DNA from 2 places in the Leucobacter triazinivorans genome. Region 1 is predicted to be linked to the other one. Evidence: predicted binding sites of a transcription regulator. Region 1 holds the regulator's gene; the other holds the start of a gene.

Region 1 (7,389 bases):
CCGCGGAGCGTGCCGTCCTTGGTGACGTCGGTCACCACGTAGCGGGGGCAGCTCGCGTCTTCGAGACGCTCCAGCACCTCCCAGATGTTGCCGCCCTCCTCGGTCCAACCGCGCGCGGCGAGGGTCTCTCCGCGCACGTCGAGCCCAACGGCGATCTGCTCGCCGTAACGCGCGATCACCGCGCGGGTCCACTCGGGGTTCTCGAGGGCGGCGGTACCGAGGTTGACCCGGCGGGCGCCCATCTCGAGCGCTGCCTCGAGGCTGGCGTCGTCGCGGATCCCACCCGAAAACTCGATGTTCACGTCGCCGGCGCGCTTGATGATCTTGCGGGCCACGGCCACGTTGCTCCCCCGGCCGAACGCGGCGTCGAGATCGACCAGGTGGATCCACTCGGCACCCTGCTCGATCCAGTCGAGCGCCGCGTCGACCGGGCTGCCGTAGTTGGTCTCCGTGCCGGCCTCGCCCTGGGTGAGGCGGACGGCCTTTCCGTCCACCATGTCGATGGCGGGCAGCAACTGCAGCTTGGGGCCGTGCGCGAGCTCGCTCATATCTACGGTCTCCTTCGGTATCGGTGTTCGAGAACGGGGTGCGGGCGTGGCGCGCCGGGATCGTCGCGATCGCGCCCGGGGAATGCTAGAGCGTGGAGATCCAGTTGCGCAGCAAGCGGATGCCGGCTTCACCGGACTTCTCGGGATGGAACTGCGTGGCGCTGAGCGGTCCGTTCTCGACGGCCGCGACGAACCGCTCGCCGTGCTCCGCCCAGGTGACGAGCGGCGCGGTCGCCCCGGCCGGCGCGACGGCCCCGGCCGGATCCGAGCGATGCGTCTCCGCGGTGCCGCCGGGACGCCCCCTGCCCTCGAGCGTCCACTCCGTCGCCGCGTAGCTGTGCACGAAGTAGAACCGCTCGCGTGCGATCCCTCGGAAGAGCACGGACGATTCGGGGGCCTCAACGGTGTTCCAGCCCATGTGGGGCAGCACCGGCGCCCGCAATTCGCGTACCGTGCCCGGCCACTGCCCGAGGCCTTCGGTCTCGACGCCTCGCTCGACTCCGCGCTCGAACATCACCTGCTCGCCGACGCAGATGCCGAGCACGGGCCGCCCGCCCGCGAGCCGGCGGTCGATCAGCTCGTCGCCCCGCACGGCGCGTAACTGCTGCATCACGGCATCGAAGGCGCCCACGCCGGGTACCAGCAGCCCATCGGCCTCTGCGACCGCCCGCGGATCGCGCGTCAGCTCGACCTCGGCACCGGCCAGTGCGAGCGCTTTGACCGCCGAGTGCACGTTGCCCGAGCCGTAGTCGAGCACCGCCACGCGAGGGCGCGACGACACACCGAGCGCGCCCGCGTGGGTCACAGGGCGCCCTTGGTCGACGGGATGCCGCTGACGAGCGGGTCGTTCGCCTTGGCCTCGCGCAGCGCGCGGGCGAACGCCTTGAACTCCGCCTCGGCGATGTGGTGCGGATCCCGCCCCTCGAGGAGCCTCACGTGCACGGTGAGGCGCGCGTTGAGCACCAGCGCCTCGAAGAAGTGTCGCACCATCGATCCCGTGAAGTGACCGCCGATCAGGTGGTACTCGAAGCCCGCGGGCTCGCCGGAGTGCACGAGGTACGGACGGCCGGAGATATCGACGACGGCCTGTGCGAGGGCCTCGTCGAGCGGCACGAGGGCGTCGCCGTATCGCGAGATGCCTCGCTTGTCGCCGAGCGCCTCGAGAATCGCCTGGCCGAGCAGGATTCCCGTGTCCTCAACGGTGTGGTGCACGTCGATGTGCACATCGCCCGTCGCCCGAACCGTGAGGTCGGAGAGCGAGTGCCGGGCGAGTGCCGTGAGCATGTGGTCGAAGAACGGCACCCCGGTATCGATGTCGGATTCACCCGTGCCGTCGAGGTCGAGGCTCAGGGTGATCTGCGACTCGCTCGTGGAGCGTTCGAGCGATGCGGTGCGTGCGAGGGCGGTCATACGCTCGATTCTATCGCTCTTCGGGGTGCCGAACCGCGCTCAGACGGCGGGGGTGAGCTCGGCGATCGCAGCGATCACCGCGGTGGTCTCCTCCTCGGTGCCCGCGGTGATGCGGAGGTGCCCGGGGATCCCGAGGTTCCGGATGAGGATGCCGCGCGCCCGCAGCGATTCGAAGACACCGTCGGGATCCGAGAACCCGCCGACCAGCAGGAAGTTCGCCCCGGAAGGGTGCACGTCGTAGCCGAGGTCCGAGAGCGCCTGCGCGAGTCGATCGCGCTGATCGCGGATGTCGGCGACGGTGGCCAGCATCTCACCGGAGTGCCGCATCGCGGCGGTCGCCGCCGCCTGCGTGAGCGCCGAGAGGTGGTAGGGCAGGCGCACGAGGCGGAGCGCGTCGACGACCGCGGGATCCGCCGCGAGATAGCCGAGGCGCACCCCCGCGAAGGCGAATGCTTTGCTCATGGTGCGTGAGACGAGCAAGCGATGACGGCCCGGCAGCAGCGCCACGGCGCTCTCGCGCTCGGCGTCGAACTCCTGATAGGCCTCGTCGACGATGAGGATCCCGTCGAACGCCCCGTAGGCCGCTTCGATCACCTCACGATCGAGCGGCGTGCCCGTCGGATTGTTCGGCCCGCAGAGGATCGCGATGTCGGGCCGGTGCTCGCGCAGCGCCTCGACGACGAGCTGCGGCGTGAGCGCGTAGTCCTCGGGACGGGGCACGGGAATCCACTCCGTGTCGGTGCCGGATGCGAGCAGCGGGTACATGGAATAGGTCGGGGTGAAGCTCAGCAGCGACCGGCCCGGCCCGCCGAAGGCCTGCAGGATCTGCTGCAGCACCTCGTTCGAGCCGTTCGCGGCCCAGAGCTGATCGACCGAGAGACCGTGACCCAGGTACTCCGCAAGCGCGGAGCGCAGCTCCGTGAACTCGCGATCCAGGTATCGGTTGACCCCACGCACGGCCCGGGCGAGCGATTCCGCAATGTCGGCGACGACCGCTTCCGGGATGGGATGGGTGTTCTCGTTGACGTTCAGGCTCACCGGCACGGGATCCTGCGGTGCGCCGTAGGGCTGCTTGCCGACGAGGTTGGCGCGGAGGGGCAGATCGCTCAAACTGGTCACCGGATCAGTCTATTGGGATACTGGGCGTATGACCTCGCCGCCGCTGCGCCTCCGCCTGCTCAACGACTACGAACTCGTGGTGATGGGCCTGCGCACGCTGCTGGCGCCGTTCCGCTCGCGGGTCGAGGTCGTCGAGGCCGACGTGCGCGAAACCGCCGACCAGCAGGTCGACCTCACGCTCTTCGACACCTTCGGGCGCCCGGGCGCCGGCCGGGAGCAGGTCGGCGACGTCGTCGCCGACTCCCGTTCGGGCAGGGTCGCCGTGTACACCTGGAACATGCACGAGACGCTCGTCGCGCAGGCCCTGCGCAGCGGGTGCAGGGGCTACCTCGACAAGTCGCTGAGCGCCGCCGAGCTCGTTCGGGATCTCGAGCGGATCTGCGCGGGCGAGATCGTCACCTCCCCCGCGCGGGACGCACCCGCAGAGGAGACCGCGGTGTCGAAGGGCGCGTGGCCCGGCCAGCGCGAGGGCCTCAGCGCACGGGAGGCGGAGGTGATCGCGCTGATCACGCAGGGCCTCACCAATCCCGAGATCGCCGCGCAGAGCTTCATCACTCTCAACTCGCTCAAGTCGTACATCCGATCCGCCTACCGCAAGATGGGCGTCGAACGGCGCTCGCAGGCCGTGCGCTGGGGCATCGAGCACGGCATGCTCCCCGGTGCGGGCGACTAGCGGCGACCGCTAGACCGGGTACGGTTCGGCGCGCAGCAGGCGAGCGAGGTGCGCGGCGTTCGCAGCGGCCGTCGCGGTGGCGGCCGCAACGGGTTCCGGGATCGAGTCGAGATCGCGATAGTCCGTCTTCTGCATCGCCTCTCCGTTCCAGTACACAGAGGCCTGGGCGGGAACGGTGAACCCGACGTCGCCGAGCGCTTGCGCGAGGATCGCGGTGATGTGGTGCGCCCCGTCCTCGTTGCCCACGACGACCGGGATAGCGATCTTGTCGAACAGGGTCGGGCGGCCGGCGTCGTCCGTCGCTCCCAGCTCCGCGTCGAGCCGCTCGAGCACCCGCTGCGCCACGCTCGAGTGCTGGCCGAGCCAAGTCGGAGTGACGAGCACGATGATGTCCGCGTCGAGCACGGCGCGCCTGATCGCCGGCCAGGCGTCCCCCTCACCCATGTCTGCCTCGACGCCGGGGAGGATGCGATGGTCCACGGCGCGCAGACTGCGCGAGGACACGTCGTGCCCGGCGAGCGCCGCAAGCACTTGCCCGCCGAGGAGGTCGCCGCTCGAGGGCCGGGGCGCCGGCTTGAGGGTGCAGTTGATCATGAGCGCCGTCAACTCGGGGGCGACCGAGTCATCGGAATCGGAGTGCGCGTCGGTATTCGTCGAGGTGTCCATGCGCCCAGGCTAGGCAGCGTCGCACAGCGCGAGCAGGGGGTTTCGCTCGCGCCCGCACCGCGCTAGGGATCGAAGCGCAGCCGCGAGTCCGACGACCTCTGGCACACGACGCGAATCGCGCCGTCCTGCACGGATGAGCAGGAAGTATACGGGGGCGAGAGCCGGGAAAGTACACCCCGAGGGGTGAGCCTCCTCGCTGCTACGGTCAAGCCAGCAGGGCCGTCCCTGTGCGCTCACGCCCGCTCGGGCGAGCGTCCGGGTATCGACACGAAGGCTCACCTTGGGACTGCTCCTGTATGGAAGATCGCACCGCTACGAATTCGATGACCGAACCTTGGAACACCTGCGCTATGTGATCACGGCGAAGCTGCGCAGACGGGAGTCGTTCTTCCTGACCTGGCACCCGCGGGACACCAGCACCAATGCTCCACGTGCAGCTGGACCGGTGACGCTGTGGGTCTCGCCGTCGTCACCGATCGGTTTCGAATTCTCGAGCTCCGCCCCCGGGCCCCTGTCGCGCGAGTGGATCTCAGCCCTCATGAGCGGGTCCTACGGCACCCGCGGGCTCTTGGTCATCCCCGAACGCGCGGTGCAGAGCCGCCGAGCTGCCGGCGAGTGAAGGCCTGGGACACTCGCGGCCCGAGCGTGTCACCCGGTCGGCGCTCGCGGCCCCGGCCGGTCACAGGCCCAACTCGTCAGCGGACACCACCGTCGGGCTCTCGGCGTAGCGCATCGGCACCGCGAGCGCCTGTCCCGCGTCAACGCCCGATCCATCGAGCTGATTGAGCTGCACGATCTCTGCGACCAGATCGCGGGGATCGGCGGAGGGGTCGAGATCCGTGGCGATCGACCAGAGCGAGGACCCCGGCTGCACGACCGCATAGGGGAAGAGCTGCGCACTCTCGGAATCCGATGCGCTCGCCTGCGGGGCGCCGAGCGCAGCGAGGAATGCGAGCACACCCGCCACGAGCACCGTGGCCAGGCCACCGAACACCACGCGCCCGCGACGGGTGAGCCGGAGCTTGACTGTGCCGCCGTCGGCCTCGGAACTTGCAATCGACGCGATCTCGAGCGCGCCCTGGGCCGGAATCGTCTGCGCATTCATGATGGTGTCCTCTCTGATCGACCCTCGCCGGCCGCACCGTGCGAACATCTGTTTCGAATATATCTTCGAGCATCCGAAACCGCAAGCGATTCATCGAACATACGTTTCGATCTTTTCCGCGACACTCGAACACATGTTTGCCCGCCTCCGAAATCAACGACTAGGGTTTCGAGCAACGGGATCACCGAACCAGGAACCACTGACATTCACGGATCGCGTCACCAGAAGCGCCGCCCGGCCGAGAAAGGACAGCGATGAGCAACGCTGCCGCGCCCCACTCCACGAAGCCCCTGAGCGAGAAGCAGCAGGCGATCCTGGAGTACATCGCGCGCTCCGTCGAAAGCCGCGGGTACCCCCCGAGCATGCGCGAGATCGGCGACGCCGTCGGCCTCTCCTCACTGTCGAGCGTCACCCATCAACTCAGCCGACTGGAGCTCGGCGGCTACATCCGCCGCGACCCCAATCGGCCCCGCGCGCTCGAGATCCTGGTCGAGCTCGCCGAAACGAGCAGCGCCGTCGCCGAGTCCCCGACGCAGCAGCCCGAGGAGGCCGCGTACGTGCCGCTCGTCGGCCAGATCGCCGCAGGCGTGCCGATCACCGCCGAGCAGCAAGTCGAAGAGCTCGTTCCGCTTCCCCGCCAGCTCGTCGGCGATGGGCAGCTCTTCATGCTGCGCGTGGTCGGGGACTCGATGGTCGACGCCGCCATCTGCGACGGCGACTTCGTCGTGGTGCGCCAGCAGCGCGAGGCCGAGAACGGCGACATCGTCGCCGCGATGCTCGACGGAGAGGCCACGGTCAAGGTGTTCCGCCGCCGAGACGGGCACACCTGGCTGCTCCCCCGCAACAGCGCCTTCGAGCCGATCCTCGGCGACCACGCCGAGGTGCTGGGACGCGTCGTCGCGGTGTTCCGCTCCGTCTGAGCTCGCGCACGGACCGATTCGAGGGCCGCGGATCCACTCGGATCCGCGGCCCTTCTGCATTTCCGACTTGATTTGTTGAACTCGGTATAAATAGCCTGGAAAGCATGTCGCCCACGCTCACCGATGTCCTCGCGGTCGCCGCCGCACAGGCGGTCCGCGCCGCACAGGCTCAAGAAGCCGCAGAAGCCATCCATGCCGTCGACGCCGCCGCCGCCGACGCCACCACCACCCCTTCCCGTGCCCGCACCGTGCCGTTCGTCACCGCTGGGCTGGCACCCGATCTCGTCCCGTATCCACGGGGGCTGGAACTGCAGCGCGAGGCAGTGCAGCGCATCCGTGACGGCGTCGATCGCGGTACCGTGCTGTTGCTCGAGCATGCGCCGGTCTACACAGCCGGCAAGCGCGCGCTCGCGGAGGAGTACCCGCGCGACGGCACGCCGGTCGTGCCGGTCGACCGCGGCGGCAAGGTCACCTGGCACGGGCCGGGCCAGCTCGTGGTCTACCCGGTGATCCGCCTGCGAGAGCGCCTCAGGGTCGTCGACTTCGTGCGGCTGCTCGAGCGGGTGATCATCGGGACCGCGGCGGAGTTCGGCGTCGCCGGCTTCCGCATCCCCGGCCGCGCCGGGGTCTGGGCCGAGGCGGGCGGGCCCTCCCCTGCGAAATTCGCGCAGATCGGGATCCACACGAGCAGCGGTATCGTGACGCATGGTCTCGCCGTCAACTGCAGCAACGACCTCGCCCCGTTCGAGAGCTTCGTGCCCTGCGGCATCACCGACGCAGGCGTGACCACTCTCGGCGAGCTGGCGGGCCGCCCGATCACCCCGGCCGACATCGCCCCGTCGCTCTCGGCACTGCTCTCCACCGCGCTCGACGAGGCGGCCGAGTGAGCGCGCGGATCCTGCCCTCGACCGGCACCCGCCCCGAGCCCGAAGGGCGGAAGCTGCTGCG
Region 2 (7,389 bases), 1.4 Mb from region 1:
CGCGGTGAGCAGCCGGGACAGCTTCTTGTAGCGCAGCAGCGGCGCGATCGCCGGGTGCTCGTGCTCCGCCAGCTCCCAGCGCGAGGTCGTCTCGACATCGATGCCGGCGCGGCGCAGCGATCGCAGCAGCTTCGGGGGCGAGTCAAGGCTCGCGCCGGGATCCCCCAGCGCCGCCCGCACCTGCCCCGCCAGTTCGAGCATGCGCACCGGCTTCGCGCTGTGCGTGGGCCGCGGCCCGAGCGCCTCCTGCAGCAGCCGATCGTGCTCCGCGGCGTCCCACGGCACCCCGGCCGATCTCATCTCGACCGCCACGAGGGCGCCCGCCGACTCCGCCGCCAGCAGCAGCGCGAGCCGGCCCGGGTCGTCGCTCGAGGCCGCTGCGACGCGTTGCCGCTCGAACTCGGCGAGTGCGGCCTCGGCGTCGTGCGGCACCGTGCGCACCGACGTCCCGGGATCCTCGATCACGAAGAGCGCCGACTCGGCGGGCTCGGGATCGGCAGCTCCGGATCCCGCGTCCCACCGGCCCGCATCGAGCAGCCCGGCGCGCTCGCGGACTCGCGCCGAGTGCTTCAGGATCGCGTGGCAGAGTCGGAGGTCGTGCGCCCGACCGACACGCACCCCAGCCTCGAGCAGGCGCGGATACCAGGTCGGCGTATCGCTCCACACCCAGCGGGGAGGGGCACTGGACTCCCGCTGCGCGACGAACGCCGGCAGATCCTCGTCTCTCAGGCGGATCGGCGCCGAGCGCTCCCCTCCCACCCCCGAGTCCACCGCCGCGATGCCGCCGTCGGAGGTGCGCCCGAGCACGCACCAGCGCGGCGGCGCGGTCGCCGCATCGGCGGGCCGGCTGCGCAGCGCGGCGGGATCCTCGGTCACGGCTCAACGGTACTGCCGACCACGGACATCGCCTGCCCGCGGTGCGCGATCCGCATCGGCGACGGCATCGGGGACGAAGTCGGCAACGGCGACCGCAACGGGCGGGCTAGGCTCGGCTGAGCCGGCGCCGCACCCGCCGACCGGCCGACACGGCGGCGACGACCACGGCGCCCCACGCCAGGCCGAACACGGCCGAGAGCGCGCTGTCGATCAGCCAGGCCGCGAACCCCGTCGCGTGCACCGCGTGCGTCGCGCCGTGCACGAGGTCGTGCGGCAGGTGCCATCCCACCTCGTGCAGGTTTGCGATCAGCAGATGGCCGCCCACCCACAGCATCGCGACCACGCCCACGACGCTCACGATCCGGAACACGGCGGGCATCGCCCGCACCAGCCCGAGGCCGAACCCGCGCAGCCCTCGCGGCCCGCGCCGCCGCATCAGCCACAGACCGGCATCGTCCATCTTCACGAGCAGCGCCACCGCGCCGTAGACGGCACCGGTCATCGAGAGCCCCACGGCGATGAGGATCATGAGCCGCATCAGCCAGCCGTCGGCATCGATGTTCGCGAGCGAGATGAGCATGATCTCGGCGGAGAGCACCAGATCGGTGCGCACCGCGCTGCCGACGATCTGCTTCTCATCGATCGCGGGGCGCTGGATCACCTCCTCGACCGTGTGCTCGCGCTCCCTGCCGCGCGCGGTCTCGATCCAGTGCCACACCTTCTCCGTGCCCTCGAAGGCCAGATAGGTGCCGCCGATCAGCAGCATCCACGGGAACACCCACGGCGCCCACACGCTGAGCAGCATGATCGCGGTGATGATGATCGCCTTGTTGACGAGCGAGCCGCGAGCGATGCGCCAGATGACGGGCAGCTCGCGCTTGGGGTTGATGCCCCGCACGTACTGCGGCGTGACCGCGGCGTCGTCGATCACCACGCCCGCAGCCTTCGCGGAGGCCTTCGCGGCACCGGCGGCGATGTCGTCGATCGACGCCGCGGCGGCTTTCGCGAGCACGGCGATGTCGTCGAAGAGGGCGAAGAAGCTCGAACTCATGCGCGCGCACCCGACCCGGCAGGCGCCGCCCCAGCCAGGCGGCTCGCCCAGAACTCGCGCAGCTGCTCGCTCTTGCGAAACACGATCGTGTCCCACTCCTCGTCGGTGGTCGAGCTGTCGGCGAAATCCGAAGGGATCTTGAACAGCTGCAGCGGCACCTCGAAGCGCGCGCAGACGCTCGCATAGGCGTAGGCCTCCATGTCGACGAGCGAGGCGCCGAGTCCCGCGATGCGCGCGCGCTGCGCGTCGTTCTGCACGAACACGTCTCCGGTGGCCAGCACCGCGGTCGATTCCGGGGGCAGGATCGCCTCTCCCGCCGGGCGCAGCTCCGGCGACGGCAGCGAGAAGTCGTGCTGCACGACTCCGGTGATCTGGTAGACCTCGTCGAGGTGCGGGCGGTCCGGCCCGTCGCTCACCACGCCGGCGGTACCGAGCACCACTACCCGCTCGACGCCTCCCGCGGCGAGCGCGACCGCGAGCGACCCCGCCGCGTTGACCTTGCCCACGCCCGTCACGAGGTGCGGCACGTCGGCGAAGGCCGACGCCTCGTCGCGGTGCGCGAAGACGAGCAGCGTTCGGGGTTCTGACATCGGTTTCTCCCTGCGGCGCTCGCGCGCCCCTCGATCCGGATCGGGATCAGCTCATACGTGATCCGGCTCAACACTAGCGCTTTTCGAAGATCTGTTCTATGCTGTAAAGCTGAGCTTGCGAACAGTACGCGCTTCCGCCATACGGCTTCGATCAGATCCCGGGCGTCGAATCTCAACTCCGCGAGACCCGCCAAGCTCAGCAGCACGGCAATCGCCTCTTCCACAGGTGTTCCTTGGCATGGGCCGTGCGCACCGCAATTCGCGCACCACGACGGTGCGCGCTGGAAAGGACTCATCATGAACGACACCATCACCGCGCTGCACGAGCAGCGCCGGGTGCGCCCGCTGCGCACCCCGTACCATTCCCTCGGCGACGGGCACGAGATGCTCGTACCCGACTGGGCCCAGCACCGCTCGGTGTACCGCACCTCGGGGCGCACGCTGTACCTCGTCGAGACCGAGAGCCTCGACGAGGCCCGCGGCGACCTGGAGCGGCTCGGTCGCGCCGGGTGGGACGTGCGCGTGGACGAGGATCCGGCTTCCCCCGGATCCCGCGCCCGGATCGCGCTCTCGCGCCGCGACCTCGCGAAGGCGGCCTAGGGGCGCGCGCCCCTGGGCCGGCGTCTCAGCGGGCGTCGCACCGCGCACTCGCGGCCCGTCATCGGGCGTCGCACTCGCGGCACTCGCGGCGCCCGCTCGCTACACTGACCGCATGAGCGACGTCGAACTTGCCGAAGTGGAGAGCTTTGCCCTGGACCACACGAGGGTGCTCGCCCCCTACGTGCGCCTGATCGGCGTGGAGCGCGGCCCGAAGGGCGACGCCATCTCCAACTTCGACATCCGGCTCGTGCAACCGAACGAGGGAGAGATCCCCACCGCCGGTCTGCACACCATCGAGCACACGCTCGCCGCGCTGCTGCGCACCCGCTTCGAGGGCCTCATCGACATCTCGCCCTTCGGCTGCCGCACGGGCTTCCACCTGATCGCGTGGGGCGAGCCCTCGGCCGAGGCCGTCGCGGCCGCGATCAAGAGCTCGCTCGAGGATCTCGTGGAGCGGGTCGCCTGGGAGGACGTGCCCGGCACCGAGGCGGTCAGCTGCGGCAACTACCGCGATCACAGTCTGCACTCCGCGAAGGAGTGGGCCCGGCAGGTGCTGGATCAGGGCATCAGCCTCGACGCCTTCGACCGCTCGCGCATCGCGTAGCCCGCACAAGCGCCGTGTTCGTCGAGTTCACCGGGGTGCCGTACCGCTGGGAGGCGCGCACCGAGGAGTGGGTGTTCGTCGACCTCCCCGAACCGCTCTCGGCCGACATCGCCGAGATCCCCCGGCCGCGTCGCGGCTTCGGGGGCGTGCGCGTCGAGGTGCGGATCGGTGCGACGGTCTGGCGCACGTCGATCTTTCCGCAGAGCGACCCCGTCGTCTACGTCCTCCCCCTCAAGCGCAGTGTGCGCGAGGCCGAGGGCGTCGAGCTGGGCCGCGAGGTCGCGATCCTGCTCGACGTGCTCGACCTCTGACGTCTCCCGGTGTCGCCGCTGGCCCGGGATCCGCAGTTCCGGGATCCGGCCGCGGAATGCCGGCCTAGGCGATCAGCGCGTCGAGCGCGGCGGTGAGCGCGCCGTCGACGGCGCGCGTCACGACCTCGCGATAGGGGTCGTATCCGTCCATCGACTCGTCCTTCGCGGCGAGCGGGTTGCCGTCGATCGCGAACACCGCACCGGTCTCGATGCCGTGCAGCGCCGCGATCACGAAGAGCGCGGCGGCCTCCATCTCGACCGCGACGACGCCGGCCCGCTGCCACATGGGCAGATCGACCCCGGTGATCACATCGCTCGGATAGAACATGTCTCCGGTCACGACGATTCCGCTGTGCACGTCGAGGCCGCTCTGCTCGGCCGCTGCCTGCAGCGCGAGCGTCAGCGACGGCGTCGCGATCGCGGGGAACGGCGTCGGCACGAGCTGGTGACTCACGCCGTCCTCGCGCACGGCGCCGGTGGCGACGACGATCGCGCCGTCCACGACGTCGGGCTGCATGCCGCCCGCGGTGCCCGAGCGGATGATGCGAGTCACCCCGCCGCGTGCGAGCTCCTCGAAGCAGACCGCTGCTCCCGCTGCTCCAACGCCGTGCGAGGCGACGGTGATCGGCACGCCCTGGTAGCTGCCCGCGTAGACGTGGTACTCGCGGTTCGCCGCGAGCTGCCGGACGTCGTCGAGCAGTTCTGCGACGCGGGCGGCGCGGCCGGGGTCGCCGACGACGAGTGCGCGATCGGCGAGGTCGGAGACGCGGGCGCGCAGCAGGGGCAGCTCGGCATCGGCGGGGAGTCGGACGGGTGCCATGGTGAGGGGACCTCTCTCGAACGGTCGTACTGAACAGGGACGCCAAGCCATCGTAATCGCAGAGCGACGGTGTCCGGGCGCCACGGGCCGCGGTGCCCGGCGCAGGCCGGCGGTGCCCGCGCCTCGCGCACTCAGTCGGGGTGTCGGGACGCGGCGCTCAGCCGGGCGCGGGCCTCCGCCGCTCGGGCGCGGATCGCGGCGGCGTCGAGCGTGAGATGCTCTCCCTCGGAGTACACGTGGCGGCCGCCGATGAACACGTGACGCACGTCGGCTCCGGTGGCCGCGAAGCCGAGGTGGGACGTGAGGACGCCCGGATCGCTCGCCAGGTCGAGCGGTGTCGCCGACGAACCGCGCACGTCGAGCGCGATCACGTCGGCCAGCCCGCCCGCCTCGAGCGCACCGCTCTCGGGGAAGCCGATCGCCTCCGCCCCGCTCCGCGTGGCGATGTCGAGCACATCGGAGGCGCGCACGATCGCCGCGTCCTGCCGCGCCCCGCGATGCAGGATCGTGGCGGTCTTGATCTCCTCGAAGAGATCGAGCGTGTTGTTGCTGGCGACGGAGTCGGTGCCCAGCGAGACGCGCAGACCGGCAGCCTGCCAGTCGGGCAGCGGCGCGATCCCGCAGCCGAGCTTGAGATTGGAGACCGGATTGTGACTCACGGCGACCCCCTCGCGGGCGAAGCGCTCGATCTCGCCCGACGTGAGGTGCACGCAGTGCGCGGCGAGCACGTCGGCCTCGAACAGACCGAGCGAGGCGAGGTGCTCGCCCGGCGTGGCGCCGTAGCGCTCGACGATCTGCTCGACCTCCGCCGCCGACTCCGAGATGTGGGTGTGGATGGGGATCCCGCGCCGGGCGGCACGCACCGCGATGTCGCGCAGAAACTCGGGCGGGCAGGTGTATGGCGCGTGCGGGCCGTAGGCGACCCGGATCTGCGGATCCCCCGAGTATCGTTCGGCGAGCGCCTCCGTCTGGGCGGTGGCGTCGCTGCCGTTCCACGGGGACACTCCCGGGAAGCCGACGGCCTCCGGCGCGAACGAGGCGAGCGCGACCATCGCGCGCATGCCGGCGGCGCGCACGAGCTCGATGAGCGATTCGTCCCAGTGGTACATGTCGGCGAACGCGACGGTGCCCGTCTCGATCATCTCGACCATGGCGAGCTGCAGCCCCGTCGCGACGTCGTCGTGGGTGAGATGCTGCTCGAGTGCCTGCACGGCCGCCAGCCACGGCATGAAGCCCTCGTCGTCGGAGACACCGCGCAGCAGGGTCATCGCCGAGTGCGTGTGCCCGTTGACGAGCCCGGGCATGAGCACGTGCCCCGCGAGGTCGTGGGTCACCACCGAATCGGGGCGGGCCGCTCCCGCGTAGGTGATGCGGCCGGTCTCGTCGAAGGCGAGTTCGGCCCCCGCGATCGCGCCGTGCGGCGTCAGCATCGCATCGGCCCGCAGAATGGTCTCGGTCATCGCGCCTCCGTTTCGTCCAGGCCCACTGTATCGCCCGGCTCGGACACGGACCGGCTGGGCCCCGCCAGGCCGAACCAGCCCGGATCTGTCCGGACCGGCACGCCGGACCCGCGCTCGGCGTGGACTGACCGCCACTGGTGGATCCTGCGACTGCGCGCAGGACGACGGCAGACCTGCACGAGCAGACGGGCGACGCCGCTACCAGCCCGGGGTCGCGAGCATGCCGCCGTCGACGGCGAGATCCTGCCCCGTGATGAACGACGCCGCGGGCGAGGCGAGCAGCACGCACGCGTTGCCGATGTCCTCCGCCGTCGCGAGCCGGCCGAGCGGCGCGTGCGCGATCCAGCTCTCGACGCCCTCGGGCCAGGCATCGGCGAGCCCCGGCCGATCCACGAGACCCGGTGACACCGAATTGACGCGGATCCCCGAGGGCCCGAGCTCGAGGGCGGCGGCGCGGGCGTGCATCACCAGCCCCGCCTTCGCGACGGCGTAGTGCGCGTGCGCCGGCGCGGGGCGACTGGCCTCGATCGAGGCGATGTGCGTGATCCAACGATCGCCCCGGGATCCCGATCCGGATCGGCCCTCGGCGCCCTCCCTGGAATCGCCCATCGCAGCCGCCGCCTCGCGGGACAGCTCGAAGACCGCGCCGAGATTGGTGCCCAGCACCTCGTCCCACTCTTCGCGAGAGGTCTCCGCGAGCGGCGCGAGCGGCTGGATGCCCGCGTTGTTCACGAGCCCGTCGAGACCTCCGAGCGCGCGCACCGCCTCCTCGACGAGCAGTGCCGCGGATCCGGCGGTCGACAGGTCGGCGCGCACCGCCACTGCCTCGCCGCCGCGCGCCCGCACGTCCTCGACCAGCGCGAACACCGCATCGGTCGACGCTGCCGAGAGACCTCGGTAGTGCACCGCCAGGCGCGCGCCGGCGGCGGCGAAGCGTCGCGCGATCCCGCCGCCGATGCCTCCCGAGGCTCCCGTCACCAGCACGCGCTGACCGCTCAGGTCGGGCAGGCCCGCGTTCCCGTCGGTCATCTCGGTCTCCTCATGGTCGGTTCGAACTGCGGTCGACGCCGGTCGCGC

Evidence for each region. The regulator LexA, encoded in region 1, represses DNA repair genes until DNA is damaged. The targets are predictions, from matches to a motif close to TCGAACANNTGTTCGA.
Region 2: EVS81_RS11925 (phosphorylase family protein) is a predicted target of LexA. The motif match lies at 2,601-2,616, and genes of this name have one in related genera.

Annotation. Positions count from the first base shown of each region.
Region 1 covers NZ_CP035806.1:570,336-577,724, forward strand. The annotation lists gene priA (bifunctional 1-(5-phosphoribosyl)-5-((5-phosphoribosylamino)methylideneamino)imidazole-4-carboxamide isomerase/phosphoribosylanthranilate isomerase PriA) at 1-548, opposite strand, end outside; gene hisH (imidazole glycerol phosphate synthase subunit HisH) at 634-1,353, opposite strand; gene hisB (imidazoleglycerol-phosphate dehydratase HisB) at 1,350-1,958, opposite strand; gene EVS81_RS02610 (histidinol-phosphate transaminase) at 1,998-3,077, opposite strand; gene EVS81_RS02615 (response regulator transcription factor) at 3,106-3,750, shown strand; gene EVS81_RS02620 (flavodoxin family protein) at 3,760-4,344, opposite strand; gene EVS81_RS02625 (DUF7882 family protein) at 4,697-5,035, shown strand; gene EVS81_RS02630 (LysM peptidoglycan-binding domain-containing protein) at 5,096-5,521, opposite strand; gene lexA (transcriptional repressor LexA) at 5,776-6,441, shown strand; gene lipB (lipoyl(octanoyl) transferase LipB) at 6,546-7,328, shown strand; gene lipA (lipoyl synthase) at 7,325-7,389, shown strand, end outside.
Region 2 covers NZ_CP035806.1:2,642,072-2,649,460, reverse strand. The annotation lists gene EVS81_RS11935 (bifunctional 3'-5' exonuclease/DNA polymerase) at 1-876, opposite strand, end outside; gene EVS81_RS11930 (DUF808 domain-containing protein) at 983-1,927, opposite strand; gene EVS81_RS11925 (phosphorylase family protein) at 1,924-2,517, opposite strand; gene EVS81_RS11920 (hypothetical protein) at 2,815-3,117, shown strand; gene EVS81_RS11915 (S-ribosylhomocysteine lyase) at 3,230-3,721, shown strand; gene EVS81_RS11910 (DUF1905 domain-containing protein) at 3,736-4,032, shown strand; gene EVS81_RS11905 (nucleoside phosphorylase) at 4,097-4,852, opposite strand; gene EVS81_RS11900 (amidohydrolase) at 4,984-6,312, opposite strand; gene EVS81_RS11895 (SDR family NAD(P)-dependent oxidoreductase) at 6,511-7,341, opposite strand.